Regions from separate parts of the Colwellia sp. 6_MG-2023 genome, predicted to be linked through region 1. Evidence: predicted binding sites of a transcription regulator. Region 1 holds the regulator's gene; each other region holds the start of a gene.
The links. The regulator sigma-54, encoded in region 1, starts transcription at its own class of promoters, with help from an activator protein. The targets are predictions, from matches to a motif close to GTTGGCACGNNNNTNGNNT.
Positions count from the first base shown of each region.

Region 1 (3,944 bases):
GCTGGTGCATTTACGAACTTTTTTAGCTGTTTTGCGATCACTAAATAGTTTGGCAATACTTTGCAACGTTTCTAAATGCGCTTGCGTATTGTCTTCAGGTACAAATAGGCAAATAAATATATCAACAGGTCTATTATCAATTGCGTCGAAGTCAATTGCGTTTTCAGTAGTTAAAAACACGGCAATAGCTTTGTCTGTATTGTTTAGTCTGCCGTGAGGGATAGCGATACCGTTGCCGATACCAGTACTCCCCATTTTCTCTCTATTCATTAAGCTATCTAATAGATCTGTTGGGTTAGAGTCAATTAGTTCATTGGCGGCAAGTTGGCAAATTAGTTCAAGTAAACGCTTTTTGCTTTGAACTGGAACTGCACAACGTGTGCAGTTCAGTGTTAATATATTTTGTAGTGTCATAATTATAATGGATAAAACTAATGTTGTGTTATTTTGCCTTTGTATTTGAGTACTTGGCGATCTAGTTTATCCACCAAAGTATCTATCGAGGTATACATATCAGCACTTACTGCTGAAGCATGAATTTCACTGCCTTTTAAATGTATAGTTGCTTCAGCTATCTGTTCTAACTTTTCAACAGTCAAGACTACATGAACATTATTGATATGATCAAAATGTCGCTCTAATTTAGCTAATTTTGTTTCAACACAATCGCGTAATGATGACGTTATTTCTACATGGTGACCGGTAAGGTTAATTTGCATAAGTATGTTCCTTCTCTAGTTAATTCAGAAAATAAAGTCACAGGCTATAATAAACTCTTACGTTGGTTGGACGGTGGTATAGATAAGGATTCACGATACTTAGCTATAGTACGTCTAGCAACATTAATTCCTTGTTGTGCTAGTAAGTCTGCCATTTTGCTATCACTGAGCGGTTTAGCGGGTGTTTCTGCTAAAATGAGTTTTTTAATTAATGAACGTATGGCAGTTGATGAACATTCACCTCCATTTTCGGTACTAACATGACTTGAAAAAAAGTATTTTAATTCAAAAATACCTCTAGGCGTGTGCATATATTTTTGCGTAGTTACGCGAGATATAGTTGACTCATGCATATCCACGGCTTCAGCAATATCATTTAATACCATAGGTCGCATCGCTTCAGCGCCATGTTCTAAAAAGCCTTGTTGACGTTGTACAATGCAGTTAGATACTTTAAGTAAAGTATCATTACGTGACTCTAAACTTTTAATAAACCATTTAGCTTCTTGTAAGTTTGTTCGAATAAACTGTCCGTCATTACTAGAAGATTTTGTTGTTTTTGTCATGGCAGCATATTGTTGATTTACTGATAGCTTAGGAGCAGTATCAGGGTTTAATTCGACAACCCAACGACCATTTTTCTTTTCTACGGAAACATCAGGAATAACATATTGATCATCGCTTTTCACTACTGCATCACCAGGACGAGGATTTAAGCTCTGTATCAAACGCATTACTTCACGTAACTGTTCTTCTTTGAGGCGAGTTTTACGCATTAATTGTCGATAGTCACGATTACCGAGTAAGTCGATATGCTCGCCGATAATTAATTTACTTTCTTTTAAGTAAGGGGTTTCAGGATCAAACTGATTTAATTGAATAATTAAACAATCAGCGATAGAACGGGCTGCAACACCAACAGGATCAAAGACATTAATACGTTTTAATACCGCTTCGACTTCATCAAGTTCCAGTCCTTCTATACCAACACTTTCTAATATTTCTTCACTCGATACCGTAAGATAACCTGCTTCATCAACAGCCTCTATAATAGCGATAGCAACCGTGCGATCAGTTTCTGAAAATGGCGTTAATTCCATTTGCCATAAAAGGTGATCTTGTATTGAATCGATCGTTTCACCTTGATAGGTGTAATCTTCACTTGGGCTACTAATTGCCCCTGTATTTGACGTACCAGCACTGTAACTTTCTTCCCAAGTTGTATCAATGTTCAACTCTTCTGGTATGTCATTTTTCTCCATTGCTTCTGTTGTACTTATCTCATCAATAGAGGCTGATGAATCTTCACTTCCATCACTGGTAGATCGTTCTGTGATGGTGGCTGAAAAAGCTTCTTCAAGTTTATCTCTACTATCCTCTGAATTATTATCTGAGGTTTCTTGATCATTAATTTCAAGCAGAGGATTACTTTCAAGTACTTCTTGAATTTCTTGTTGAAGCTCTAACGTCGATAACTGCAAAAGCTTTATAGCTTGTTGCAGTTGTGGCGTCATGGTTAGTTGTTGTCCTATCCGGAGTTGCAGAGTTGGGCGCATCTACGTTGTCTTAATTCCTGTTATTATTGTTTATAGTTACTAACTTAGAGCAAGTATAGTCTACGAATTTATTATATATGTTAACTATAGCGTGAATTGCTCGCCTAGGTATACATCTCTTACCTTTTGATTAGCAAGAATTTGATTAGAATCTCCTTCTGCTATTATTTCACCGTGACTAACAATGTAAGCATGCTCACATACATCAAGTGTTTCACGAACATTGTGGTCAGTTATTAAGATACCAAGACCACGGTTTTTAAGATGAATAATTATTTTTTTTATGTCGCCGACAGAAATAGGGTCAACACCTGCAAAAGGTTCATCAAGTAATATAAATTCAGGATCTGCTGCTAAAGCGCGGGCTATTTCTACGCGTCTTCTTTCCCCTCCTGATAAACTCATACCTAAATTATCTTTAATATGGCTGATATTAAATTCTTCTAAGAGGTGCTCTAATTTTGTTTGCCTTTCATTTTCATTAAGGCCTTTTCGAATTTGTAATATTGCCATAATATTTTCAGTAACGGTTAGTTTTCTAAAAATAGACGCTTCTTGAGGTAAATACCCAATACCTCGACGTGCGCGTTCATGCATAGGCGATAGTGTTACATCTTCGTCATTCAGCATTATTTGGCCATTATCATTGGGTACTAAGCCAACAATCATGTAAAAAGAAGTCGTTTTTCCTGCTCCATTAGGCCCCAGTAAGCCAACAATTTGTCCTGAGCTTACCGCTAAACTAACGTTTTTAACAACTTTTTTGCTTTTGTAAGCTTTTGATAGGTTTTTAGCTATCAAAGTCGAATTATTAGCTTCGCCGTTATTATTATTGCTTGTTACTGTCATTACTTTTCTTATCTTGTTGAGCTTTTATTTGAGCTGGCTGCAAAACAGTGGTTACTGAATCATTATCACTACTGATAGCTTCCAATTTCTCATTTAGCGTATTGTAAGTGATTATTTCTCCTGTCACTTTACTACCTGCTTGTTGTACTTGCGCATTACCTGAGATGGTAATGATATTTTGATCTGGTTGATAGGTTATCTCATTAGCTTGCAAGCTGATTAAACTACCATCTTCTAATTGTTGTTTGAAAACAGCAGGTTCACCTTTGGCAAGGTAAGTGTCTTGTTTTTGTTGAGTTTTATCATCAACTTTACTGTAAACTTGAACAATATCAGCACTAATCGAAATAGAGCCTTGGTTTATACTAACGTCATCTAAATAACTCGCTATTTTATTTTTTAAATCAGCTGATTGACGTTTCGATTTTATCGTGATTTCTTGTGTGAGATCTTTCTTAGCCGCGCATACTGGAAGTGCTAACGAGAGCAGTAATGAGCTTAATAAGAAACCTTTGCTAATTTTTTTAATTGTCATTTAGAGGGTAACCATTATTTTTTTTGTAAATAGTACGTACATGTTCGGTTAATGTCATCTGTTTAGTGTTTAAGTCAATTATTAAACCTGAGCCATACATAGTGAAGTCTTTTCCTTGCACCATTACCGTTTGATCTGAGCTAATGATATTAGTATTTAAATCAAGCTCTAAATATTTGCAATGAATTTCTTGTATTAAACTATTTTTATCAGTTGCACTTAAGTGTACTCGATGATTTAAAATAACCCTATTATTTTTATATAGCGTTGCTTCTTTAGCGCTAA
Region 1 covers NZ_JAUOPP010000002.1:26,597-30,540, forward strand. The annotation lists gene ptsN (PTS IIA-like nitrogen regulatory protein PtsN) at 1-414, opposite strand, end outside; gene hpf (ribosome hibernation promoting factor) at 432-719, opposite strand; gene Q4503_RS01825 (RNA polymerase factor sigma-54) at 764-2,275, opposite strand; gene lptB (LPS export ABC transporter ATP-binding protein) at 2,360-3,124, opposite strand; gene lptA (lipopolysaccharide transport periplasmic protein LptA) at 3,105-3,659, opposite strand; gene lptC (LPS export ABC transporter periplasmic protein LptC) at 3,649-3,944, opposite strand, start outside.

Region 2 (3,944 bases), on a different contig from region 1:
TTTACGTTAGAGGTTTCTAAAGCGCCTTGCACTAGCATACCGTAGCCCTCTAGACCTGGAATACCTTCTTGTGGAGCACCACTTACAGCGGTTTCAGTAAATAAGTTTTGTCCTATTGGCTCAAGCCCTGTTGGGTTAACAAAATTAACCGTGTTAATTTGTCCAATTACCGCAGGCTCTGCCTGGCCTTGTTGTGTTACTGACACTTCACCGTCTTGTGAGATGACAATACTGATTGCGTCCTCAGGGATAGTAATCTGTGGCTGTAACGCATAACCAGCGCCTGGCGTAACCATATTACCTTCTTCATCCATGGTAAATTGACCATTACGGCTGTAAGCAGATGAACCGTCAGGTAACAAAATTTCAAAGAAGCCTTCACCTTGAATCATAAGATCTAACGAATTATCTGTTGTTAGCATATCGCCTTGCGTATGGATTTTTTGCGTAGCAACAACTTTAGTACCTGCACCTAGCATTAAACCTGAAGGTGCTTCACTATCATTAGCCGTTCGTCCACCTGGTTGGTTTATGTTTTGGTAAAGCAAATCTTCAAATACTGCTCTGCTCTTTTTAAAACCAACAGTGCTGGCATTCGCTAAGTTATTAGAAATAACTGCGATATCTTTGGTTTGAGCGTCTAAACCTGTTTTACTTATCCATAATGCTGGGTTCATACATCACCTCTAAAAATTTTATTGCTTTCATGCATTTCTTTAAGACTAGAATGCACGTAATAATGAAGAACTGCTTGAATCAATTTCTTCTGCTGTTTTCATTAATTTTAAGTGCATTTCAAATTGTCTTTGTAATGCGATCATGTCTGTCATTTCAGACAAAGGATTAACATTACTTGACTCAAGAGCACCGCCTTGGACTTGTACATTGACACTAGCCAGTTCTGCTTGACCATCTTTACGTCTAAATAGGCCATCAGCGCCTTTTTCTAATAAACGAACATCAGGGTCAACTAATTTAATGCGGCCAATTTCTTCCTGTACACTACTTGGCGCCCCTTCAGGCTGAACCATAATAGTTCCATCAGATGAGATTTGAATATTGCTAACCGGTAAAGGAACAATAATAGGACCATTGTCTCCTAATACAACTTCACCACTGGTCGTTTCTAAGGTGCCATTTTCTGTTAAACGTAAATGTCCTTGCCTACTATAAGCTTCACTTTGTCCAAAAGGATCAGCGGCACTATTCATTACTTGCGGCGTCTGTACAGCAAACCAACCGTCGCCTTTGATTGCGATATCAAGCGGGCGTCCAGTCGTTAATAAAGAGCCAGAGTCAAAATTTTGGCTTGCGCGTTCAGTCATGGCAAAAACACGTGTTGGTTGACCTTCACCAAACGCTTGCATGGTTCGCGCTTGTGCTAAATCAGCTTTAAAGCCTGTAGTTTTGGCATTTGCGAGGTTATTAGCGTTAATTGCTAGCGCCTGCATATTTTGTTTGGCACCGCTCATGGCGACATAAAGCATCTTATCCATAATGGTTTCCAGAAAATAAAAATTGTTACGTTAATAAATGCAAGGACAATGCCAAAGATGTATTAAGAAGTTTATGCTATGTTTTTCTGCACTTTGAAAAGAAATATATAGAGGAAATAGATAAGAGAATAAAAGAAAAAGCTGCTGCCCCCAATAACATAGTCATCGAGAGCTAGCAGCTTAAAGATAATTTTGTTCAATAATACAACAGTTAAAATAAAATCACTGCTTAACTATCTAATTTGTAAAATAGTATTATTTAAATCATTATCCACTTCTAACGAACGAGAGTTAGCTTGGAAGTTTCGTTGTGCTGAAATTAAATCAATCAACTCTGTGGTTAAATTGACATTTGACTGTTCTAAGGCTGATGAGTTAATTTCACCAAACGTACCCGAGCCCGCCTCACCCGCTATCGGGTCACCAGAAGTAATACTTTCTTTCCAAGATGTACCACCTATTTGAGTTAAGCCCTGTTCGTTAGCAAAACTCACTAATGCTATACGTGCTAAAGCCTCTGCCGTACCATTACTATAGGTAGCTTCTACTAAACCATCAGTACCTATCTCAATACCGGTTAATCGACCAACCGCTAAACCATCGTCTTCTAATCCATTAAGTGAAAATTCACCTGTCCATTGTGTTGGTTCTTCACCAGATACACCTAAATTAAAATCAATAATTATTTGTTGAAGAGGATCTGCGCCATTGTTTAATATAGCTCCACCTAATGCTGCCGTTTCAATCAAAGCAGGATCTTGACTTGTAAAACCACCACTAGAATTGAACACTAATTGTGCTCCATTAATACCAGCACCATTATTAACTGGCCCGCCTGGTATATCGACTAAGTCACCATCTACTGCTGTATACATATCCCAAGTATTATCCGCTGTTTTTGCGAAATAATACGTCACAATATGACTTTGACCTAGCGAATCAAAAATGTTGGATGCGGTTGACTCTGAAAATGTTGAACTATCATTTATATCAAAAGGAGCAGTAATAATCTCTGCGCTTGCAGGTAAGTTCATTTTGATGTCTACTTCACTGGTTGGGGTTGGCGCACCTGATGAAGTAGGTATTTGTAGTGGTGATGCAGTACTTAAGGCAACCGATGAAGACGAGCCGTCTGAGTTAACATCAAACGCTAACAAATATTCGCCAGCCGAGTTAACAACAAAGTTACTTTTATTTAATTTATATTCACCCGCTCGCGTATAAGATGTTTCTAAGCTACCAATATCAGGTACTGTTGCAAAGAAACCATTCCCCGTAATTGCTAAATCAAGCGAGTTAGTCGTAAAAGCGATACTACCTTGTGAGAATTGTTGAGCAACTTCAGATGTTAAGACACCATCACCCACTTTTGTTTTACTTGATGACAATAAAGATGTTGCATATACATCTACAAATTCAGCACGCGATTCTTTAAAGCCCGTGGTATTAACGTTAGCTATATTGTTAGACGTAACATCTAAATCTTTTTGTGCTGCGTTTAACCCACTTAATGCTATATTAAATGACATAATTTAATCCTCTTAAAAATTCATTGCTTTATTAGGCTACATTTCATTCTAATGCTAACCTGTAAAATTTATCTTTTTGTTGAGTTTTGCCCCAATCAATTAACCTTCTGCAACTTCAACTACATCTTCTAATTTCATCGCACTACCACCATTAAGATTAAGTACAATACCGTTTGAACCGGCAAGCGTAACACTATCTACCTTACGATAAGTCATTGCTTGCAATTCAGACGCTTGTCCATCAACAAGACCAACAACTCTAAAACGATAAGCCCCAGTAGTTGCGGCTTCCCCTTCAGACGTTTGGCCATCCCAAGTAAAGGCGGCACCACCTTCAGCCATATCGCCAACAGGTACCGTTTGAACAATTTCACCTGCAACGTTTTCAACGTAAATAGTGATATTACTTGCCGCCTCAGTAGTAACTATTTTCCCTTGAACTGAATCGCCTTCGCTCATGCCAAAAACATTATCTTCAACTAAAACACTTCGACCTACCAAAGATGAGGCTTGTAAGGCTTGACTTGAAGTCATCGAACTAGCAAAACCAGCAAAAGATTCATTCAACTGACTTACACCGTCTGTTGTAGAGAATGCGGTCATTTGAGAGATCATTTCATTGTTATCTGCAGGTTCGGTTGGATCTTGGTTTGCTAATTCTTGTGTTAACAACGCAAAAAAATCAGCCTGTGTGAGCATGCCATTGCCACCACTATCAGCAGTTTCATATTCTTCTTTTTGCCAATAAAGAGAGTCAAGGCCATTTGTACCACTAACAGTTTCCATTTCCTACTCCTTATGACTGACCAAGTTGCAGTGTTTTAGTTAACATGTTTTTTGCTGACTCTGCTAATTGCACATTAGTTTGATATGAACGAGACGCAGAAATCATATTGGTCATTTCTTCAATAACATTAAC
Region 2 covers NZ_JAUOPP010000032.1:12,382-16,325, forward strand. The annotation lists gene flgG (flagellar basal-body rod protein FlgG) at 1-677, opposite strand, end outside; gene Q4503_RS16955 (flagellar basal body rod protein FlgF) at 723-1,496, opposite strand; gene flgE (flagellar hook protein FlgE) at 1,730-3,025, opposite strand; gene Q4503_RS16965 (flagellar hook assembly protein FlgD) at 3,125-3,811, opposite strand; gene flgC (flagellar basal body rod protein FlgC) at 3,822-3,944, opposite strand, start outside.
Region 2: Q4503_RS16955 (flagellar basal body rod protein FlgF) is a predicted target of sigma-54. The motif match lies at 1,534-1,552, and genes of this name have one in related genera.

Region 3 (3,944 bases), on a different contig from region 1:
TTACCTTATTAAAGCACTTTACATCAATGTAAGCTATTAGATATAAGTATGACTTAATATTTATTGATCCTAGTCAATGGTATAATTATTTTTATTTATTTAGAGTAAGAAAGTGACCATTAATAAGATATTTATAATCGGCTTACCAAGAACTGCGACGACGAGTGTATGTTTAGCCATGTTAGGTCTAGGTTTCAAAACAGCACATAATGCTTATACTGCAAACGCTTTTAGTGACGCTGAAGTGATTGCCGATACCCCTGTATTTTGTGACTACCAAAAACTGGATAAGCATTTTCCAAACAGTAAGTTTATTTATTTAACGCGAAACAAAGATAATTGGATACCTTCAATAAAACAGTTATTGCAGCGTATGATTGTTAATTTACAACGGATTGATGGTGGTTTTAATCCATATTTAAAACGTTGTTACAATGAAACTTTTGCGCCGTTGACAGCTGATAATATAGAGCAAGATGATTTTCTTTTTCAATGTTATCAAAATCATCAGCAAGGGGTATTCGATTATTTTCAAAATAGATCTGATGATCTTTTAACGATAGATGTTAGCGATGAAACGAGCTACCAACAACTGTTGACTTTTCTTAACATTCCACCTGAAAAGGGGAGAAGCACTGGTTTTGAAAAAATTAATATCGGCGGCAAAGTTAGAGCTTGGCAAGATATTAATAATGCATTAAAAATAGAATCAACCAATAAAGGGCGTATTGATAAGATCCTTTATTAATCGGGGTTTGATCTGTAAAATCCTTTCTAATTATTTAACCTTCTCGAAATACTATTTATGTTTGAATTAAAGTATAACACCACGCAAGAGTGGATTGATGCTGTTATGGCGGATTTCCCTAGTTTCTTACAAGACCATGCTGCAGCTGAAAAAAAGGCATCAGGCATGGCAATGGCAATGTTGTCGCATTACCCAGATAAAGCAAAATTGGTTAGAGCAATGACGGATTTGGCGATTGAAGAATTAATACACTTTAAACAAGTTCTAAAGTTACTTGTTGCTCGAAATGTCACCTTGGGACAAGATAAAAAAGATCCTTATATTAATCAAATCAGACAACATTTTCGTAATGGTACAAGTTACTTTTTAATGGATCGATTATTAGTCGCAGCAGTAATTGAAGCACGAGGCTATGAAAAATTTTGGCTAGTTGCACAAGCTTTACCTGAAGGCAAAGATAAAGATCTATATGACGCCATTGCTAAATCTGAAGAAAAGCACAAAAACCTGTTTGTTGAGTTAGCATATGAATACTTTGATAAAGCAGAAGTCGATCAGCGTTTAGAAGAGCTATTAATTGTCGAGGCTGAAATATGCAAAGCATTACCGATTAAAGCAGTACTTCATTGATTGTGACTAGTTGATTTTATATAAATATGAAAAGATGTTTTGATAGTATTACACCTGTATTAATAAACCACCGAAAATCTGTTCATGAGCTGTGCCGTCAATTTACGCGTAGCCCAAGTAAAGGTAACTTAAAACGGTTAAAAACCTTATTTTCCTCATGTGGCGATGATGTATTTATTGAATATGGCTTTCATATGGATTATGGCGATACTGTTAGTATTGGCGATAGAACCTTTATTAATTCGCATTGCACTATTGTTGATGGTTCAAAAGAAACTAATAGCAAAATAAATATTGGTGCTGATTGCCTTATAGGACCAAAAGTACAACTATTGGCTGTTTCGCATGATATTGATCCTAATGAGCGACTAGCTAAACATAACTATGTTGACGATATTTTTATTGGCAATAATGTTTGGCTAGGTGGTGGCGTGATTGTACTGGCAGGTGTAAATATTGGCGACAACAGTACGGTTGGCGCGGGTAGTGTCGTAACTAAAAATATTGAAGCGAATAGTTTTTATGCTGGAAACCCTGCTGTGAAGATTCGTGATTTATAATTTAAGTTTTATGACTTCTGCTGGTATATATTCCGAATCAAGTTCAGGATGGCGGTGTGGATTGAATAGAATAGAGACTCTATTTCCCGTTACTTCATAAGTGCATAACATCTAACATAATATGGTGTCCGGTCGCCTTTATTTATAACAGTACTCTATCCAAAATCGTATTACTACATAAACTTACTAACTTCTGGTGTATTTTACTAATATCTCGTTTAATTTACGTTATAGTTATCCTACTTATTTTTATCTTATTGTATTCTAAGTGATATTTTATTGGCCTGGCACTTGCTTGTTAAAGCAATATAGATGTTTTAATCATCAAATAATAACAAAGGGAACTAACATGTCAGTTATTTTAGAAGATCGACCTACAGAAACAGTGCGCAGTGAAGTTATTGATCAATTAATTATGAATTATAGTCATGGTGAATTATCGTATGAAGCTTTCGAGCGACGTTTAGATCAAGCTATGGAACTACAATGTAATCAAGCACTGATCGAACTGACAGAAGATTTACCTTTAACCGTTGATAAAGCTTTTGTTGAAAATAAAAAGCAAGGCTTAGCGCCCAATGTTGTTTCTGGTGAAACAGAAGATGTTGAGTATATGATTAACGTGTTTAGCGGTAATAAACGCGGCGGCGTTTGGACTGTACCAAAAGAAATTCGTGCGCTAAGCATTTTTAGTGGTTGTGATATAGACTTAACTGATGCGAAATTTACACAAAATGAACTTCATATAAAAATATTTAGCCTATTTAGTGGCAGTGATATTTATATACCTGAAAATGTTAATGTTGTTTCTAAAGCCTTCTGTATTTTTGGTGGTGTTGACTATCAAACATCTACTCAAGTAAATCCCAATGTTGTTGTACCAACAATTATTATTGAAGGGATTTGTATTTTTAGTGGAATCGATATAAAAGTAAGAAGAACAATGAAAGAAAAATTTGTTGATATGGCAGATAAATTTAAAAGTATATTTTTTTCATAATATTTAATAATAAATAAAAGCGAGTTATATTTTAACTAAGCTAACAGAAACTTTTATTATAATATAAGTATATGAATTTATATTATAATAATTAACTAGAGCTGCTTATTAATAGCCGTTATAATGAAAATTCACATTTTTAATTTTAACCTATAAAGGTTGTTTATGAAGTTTTTCTCTCGTCGTTTAGTAATGCCTAATGATTTGAATTATGCCAATTCCTTATTTGGTGGTCGTGCCCTTGAATGGATAGATGAAGAAGCGGCCATTTATTCAATGTGTCGACTAGAAACCAACTGCTTAGTGACTAAGCATATTGGTGCTATTAGTTTTGATTCAGCAGCAAGACAAGGTGATGTTGTTGAGTTCGGTTTAGAAACTAAAAAAGTAGGGACTACTTCAATAACCATTACATGTTTAGTACGTAATAAAGCAACGAAAAAAACAATTTGCTTGGCAGATGATATTGTTTTTGTACAAGTTGATCCTGAAACTCGTAAGCCTGTCCCTCATGGTAAAACGCTAGAGCAGTTACAGAATTCTGAAAAGATTTAATTATAGTTATGGCGTGATTGGCTAATTAGCTATCAGCAATTAATCACCCACGAAAGAGTCATTGATAAGGTGTTAACTTAGCAATACAATGACGTTATTATTTACTTATTTCCAGTGTTATTATGTCTTCAGATAGATTTGGCACAAGTGCCAATTATAAGCAAAAAGAACAAGGGTATCGTGATCGTGCTTTAAAGTTGTATCCATGGGTATGTGGGCGTTGTGCGCGTGAATTTGTCTACTCCAACATAAAGGAGTTAACTGTACATCATATGGATCATGATCATACAAATAATCCTAATGATGGAAGTAACTGGGAGTTATTGTGCATTTATTGTCATGATAATGAGCATGCCAAATACACAGAACATGCTAACTATCAAACTGAAGTAAAAGCAGGGGATACTAATCAAGATACCGCTACTTATAATCCATTTGCTGATTTAAAATC
Region 3 covers NZ_JAUOPP010000021.1:7,379-11,322, forward strand. The annotation lists gene Q4503_RS13425 (sulfotransferase) at 113-748, shown strand; gene Q4503_RS13430 (tRNA-(ms[2]io[6]A)-hydroxylase) at 806-1,378, shown strand; gene Q4503_RS13435 (sugar O-acetyltransferase) at 1,405-1,938, shown strand; gene Q4503_RS13440 (LiaF domain-containing protein) at 2,288-2,938, shown strand; gene Q4503_RS13445 (acyl-CoA thioesterase) at 3,104-3,493, shown strand; gene Q4503_RS13450 (YajD family HNH nuclease) at 3,616-3,944, shown strand, end outside.
Region 3: Q4503_RS13440 (LiaF domain-containing protein) is a predicted target of sigma-54. The motif match lies at 2,217-2,235, and genes of this name have one in related genera.

Region 4 (3,944 bases), on a different contig from region 1:
AGCATATCCATGGTTTCATCACCAAGATCTATATGACTATCAAGGGATTTATCACCATAATCATCTGGTGAACTATCTGGGTAAATTAAACGTTTCAACATCGGACGAACAACAGCCATAATTAGCACTATAATTACTACAGCCGCCATCAGAAGTTTTGATAATTTCAAAAACCATAACTGTTCCCACATTGGCAACACATCAGCTTCACCAAGATCAATACGATTAAAAGGAATAGTAATAACTTCTAAAACATCCCCTCTTTGTAAATCAAAACCAATACTTCCTTGTAATAAACGTCGAATAGAAGCTATTTCAGCAACACTTCTTGGTATTTTAGCAACCGCTGCAACGGCTGTTTCTTCAGCTTCAGGGTCAACTGCAGGTGCGATGCCATCAACATAATCAAGTGCTACTGACACACTCACTCTGCGAACAACCCCTGTTTGCTGTTTGGTGTGACTGATCGCCTCATCAAGTTCATAATTTTTAGTTGATTCACTATGCTTTCTGGTTGGTGTTGACTTCACCTGTTGACCTTCTGCATCTTCTGGAATACTTGATTCAAGTGGTGGTTGGTTAGTTAAAGCACCAGGAATACCACCTAATAAACCACCAATAGTGCTATCTTCAACTTTCATTTCGCTGCGCAGCGCAGGTAAATCAGAGTTATAACGACGAGCGGTTTCTTCTACATTGGTAAAATCCATGGTTACATCCACTTGCGCAGTGTAATTACCTAGGCCAACGATAGGAATGAGTATATTAGAAATTTTATCCATATATTCTTGTTCGCGCTTTTGTTCAATATCTAATTCATTACGCGAACGAGCAGACACTGAATTTTGGCTGCCTGAATTTAATAAACGACCATTTTGATCTGTTACCGTTACACGATTAGGACTCATTCCTTGAACTGATGAGGCAACAATATCAACAACAGCATCAACTTCTTCAGCCGAAAGTAAACGTCCTCGCTGTAAAGTCAGTACTATTGTCGCTGAAGGATTTTTCTCGCGGCGAGCAAAAATATTCTCTTTTGGAATAGCAAGTAATACTTTCGCGCGTGAAACACTTTGTAATTCTTCAATAGTATTAGCGATGCGTTGTTCTCTACCATACTTTAAACGTTCTTGTTCTAAACGTTGACTAACACCAAAGCCCATATCTTGCATTACCATATCTTCGCCTTCTGTCGCTTCAGCTGATAAACCTTCGCGGGCTAATAATAACTTTATGGTTTGATATTCATCGGTTGGTACTGAGAGAGTGTTATTTTCTTGACGATAATCAACTTTATTGGCATCAAGAAAATCCATTGTTTTAATAAGTTGCTCTGTAGGTTGCTTCGCTAAAAAGCGGTATTCAGGTTCGTTCGCGAGGATAATGACAAAAACAGAAATAGCTAAACAGATTGATAGCGCGACAACTAAGGTGATTTGACGTAAGGTATCAGCATTACCTAAAGCAGCGGCAAAGCCTGATTTTTTTTCTTCAATAGCGTTATCATCACCATAATCATTGGCAATCATGGAACTATTATTATCTGTTGCTACCATTGAATTTGTATCTGCCACTTTACTTCTCCGCTTACTACTGCTATTTATTTTTCATACTCACATTTAAGTGAGAGTAAATCATCAAGAGCAAGGCGCTTGAATGAGTAATAGCTGGCCTATTGCGATTGAAAGCAACGCCGCTATTGGTTATTTGATCCGCTTAAATTACACTGGCATGCTCATAATTTCTTTATATGCTTCAACAAATTTATTACGTACTTGAACTGTAGCATCTAAAGCAATACCAGATTTTGACGATGCAATCATGACATCACCTAGCGAAACACTGCGATCTCCCATTTCAAAAGCCATTTTTTTAGCACCGGTATCTTGCTGTAATTCATGAACTGTTTTTAATGCATCAGTGAGTAAATTACCAAAATCATTACTTGATGAGTTAATTTTCCCTGCTGAATTAACACCTGGCATACCTTCCATATCACCACCAACGGCTGGAATCCTATTACCAGACGCTTGTAATGACATACTTTGCATTTGTGCGAATAAAGAATTAGTACTGATGTCCATAGTAGTCTCACTTGTGTCAATTTTTTGCTATAACGCAATAAAAATTATATATAACTAGTAATTCTGCAAGCATAGTGCCAATAGATTGCAAATATAGAATACACAGACAAGATAATTATAAACCAAATTAAAACAATAGGTTAAAAATATAGAATAATTAAGAATGAGGGGTGTTTAAGACAAAATAACGTCAGCTGCCTAAATGAACAGCTGACATTGAAAATAGAAAACATAATTTATGCAGGAATTTTAATACCTGAATCGCGCATTTTGGCAATTTTATAACGCAGGGTTCGCGGGCTAATACCTAAACGTTCAGCAACTTCTTTTCTACTACCGTGACAAGCTTGCAAGGTATCAAGAATAATTTGATTTTCTTGCAGCTTTAATTCGCTACCTAATTTATCTTCAGGTGCAATAATATTATCAACTTCATTAACACTTGATGTTTCAAAGTTTTCAATCATTAAGTTATTTGCATCAATCACTTGATTGCTTTGTAAAATTAAAGCTCTTTGAATAACGTTATCCAGTTCACGTACATTACCCGGCCAACTATAGGCATTTAATTTACTTCGGGCTGCCGCTGTAAATTCAGCAACTTGTTCGCCTGTTTTTTGACAGTAACTCGCCACCATATGCTGAGCCAACGGTATAATATCATCTGGACGTTGTGCTAAAGGCAGCCAAGTTAACGGGAAAACATTTAAACGATAATATAGATCTTCTCTAAAATCACCCTGTTTGACAGATTCCTTAAGATTACGATTACTCGTTGCTATAACACGCACATCCAATTTTATTGTTTTCCTACCACCTAAACGCTCTACTTCACGCTCTTGCAATACACGTAAAATTTTAGCTTGTAAGCCTAAATCCATCTCGGTGATTTCATCAAGTAAGATTGTCCCTCCTTGTGCCTGTTCAAATTTTCCAGGGCACGCTTGAATTGCTCCGGTAAAAGCGCCTTTTTCATAGCCAAATAAAGTGGCTTCTAGCATATTTTCAGGAATTGCAGCACAGTTAATTGCAATAAAAGGTTGTTGAGATCTAGGTGAATTATTATGCACATACTGCGCTAACACTTCTTTACCTGAGCCACTAGGACCAAGCACCATAACCGATGCCTCCGTTGTGGCAACTTTACGTGCTAAACTTAATAACTCAACACTGCTTTTATCCGCAACAATCGGCGTATTTTTATCAATCTCTGACAATGGTATATACTGGCTTACCATATTTAACAATACTTCTGGCGAGAAAGGTTTAGCAATATAATTACAAGCACCATGTTTCATTGCTTCAACAGCATCATCAATAGTGCCGTAGGCTGTCATCAATAATACCGGTAAATTAGGATGATTTTTTTTAATATTTTTTAATAAAGAAAGTCCTGACATACCACCCATTTGCACATCACTAATGACAATATCAACACTATAGTTTTTCAATAAAAGCAACGCACTTTCGGCTGAATCGGCTTCAATGCATTGATAATTAGCTAATGTGATAGTATCAATCAATGCTTCTCGTAAACCAGCATCATCTTCAACAACCAATATTTTATGATGACTCATGAGACTTCTCCTGTTGGTTTATGTTTTGTACTGATTCATATTGTGTTTCACTAGCCTTATTTAGTAACGGTAATTTAAGACAAAAATGTGCGCCTTCTCCCGGCTTACTTAAATAATTAACTTTACCTTGATGTGCTTCCATAACTGATTTCACTACCGCTAACCCAAGCCCTGTTCCCTTATGGCTAGAGGTATAAAATGGTTCAAATATTTTATCGATATGTTTAGTATTAATACCTGCGCCATTATCTTTAACACTAATATAAACAGTATTATGCTG
Region 4 covers NZ_JAUOPP010000003.1:201,334-205,277, forward strand. The annotation lists gene fliF (flagellar basal-body MS-ring/collar protein FliF) at 1-1,532, opposite strand, end outside; gene fliE (flagellar hook-basal body complex protein FliE) at 1,725-2,087, opposite strand; gene Q4503_RS03610 (sigma-54 dependent transcriptional regulator) at 2,324-3,664, opposite strand; gene Q4503_RS03615 (PAS domain-containing sensor histidine kinase) at 3,651-3,944, opposite strand, start outside.
Region 4: fliE (flagellar hook-basal body complex protein FliE) is a predicted target of sigma-54. The motif match lies at 2,151-2,169, and genes of this name have one in related genera.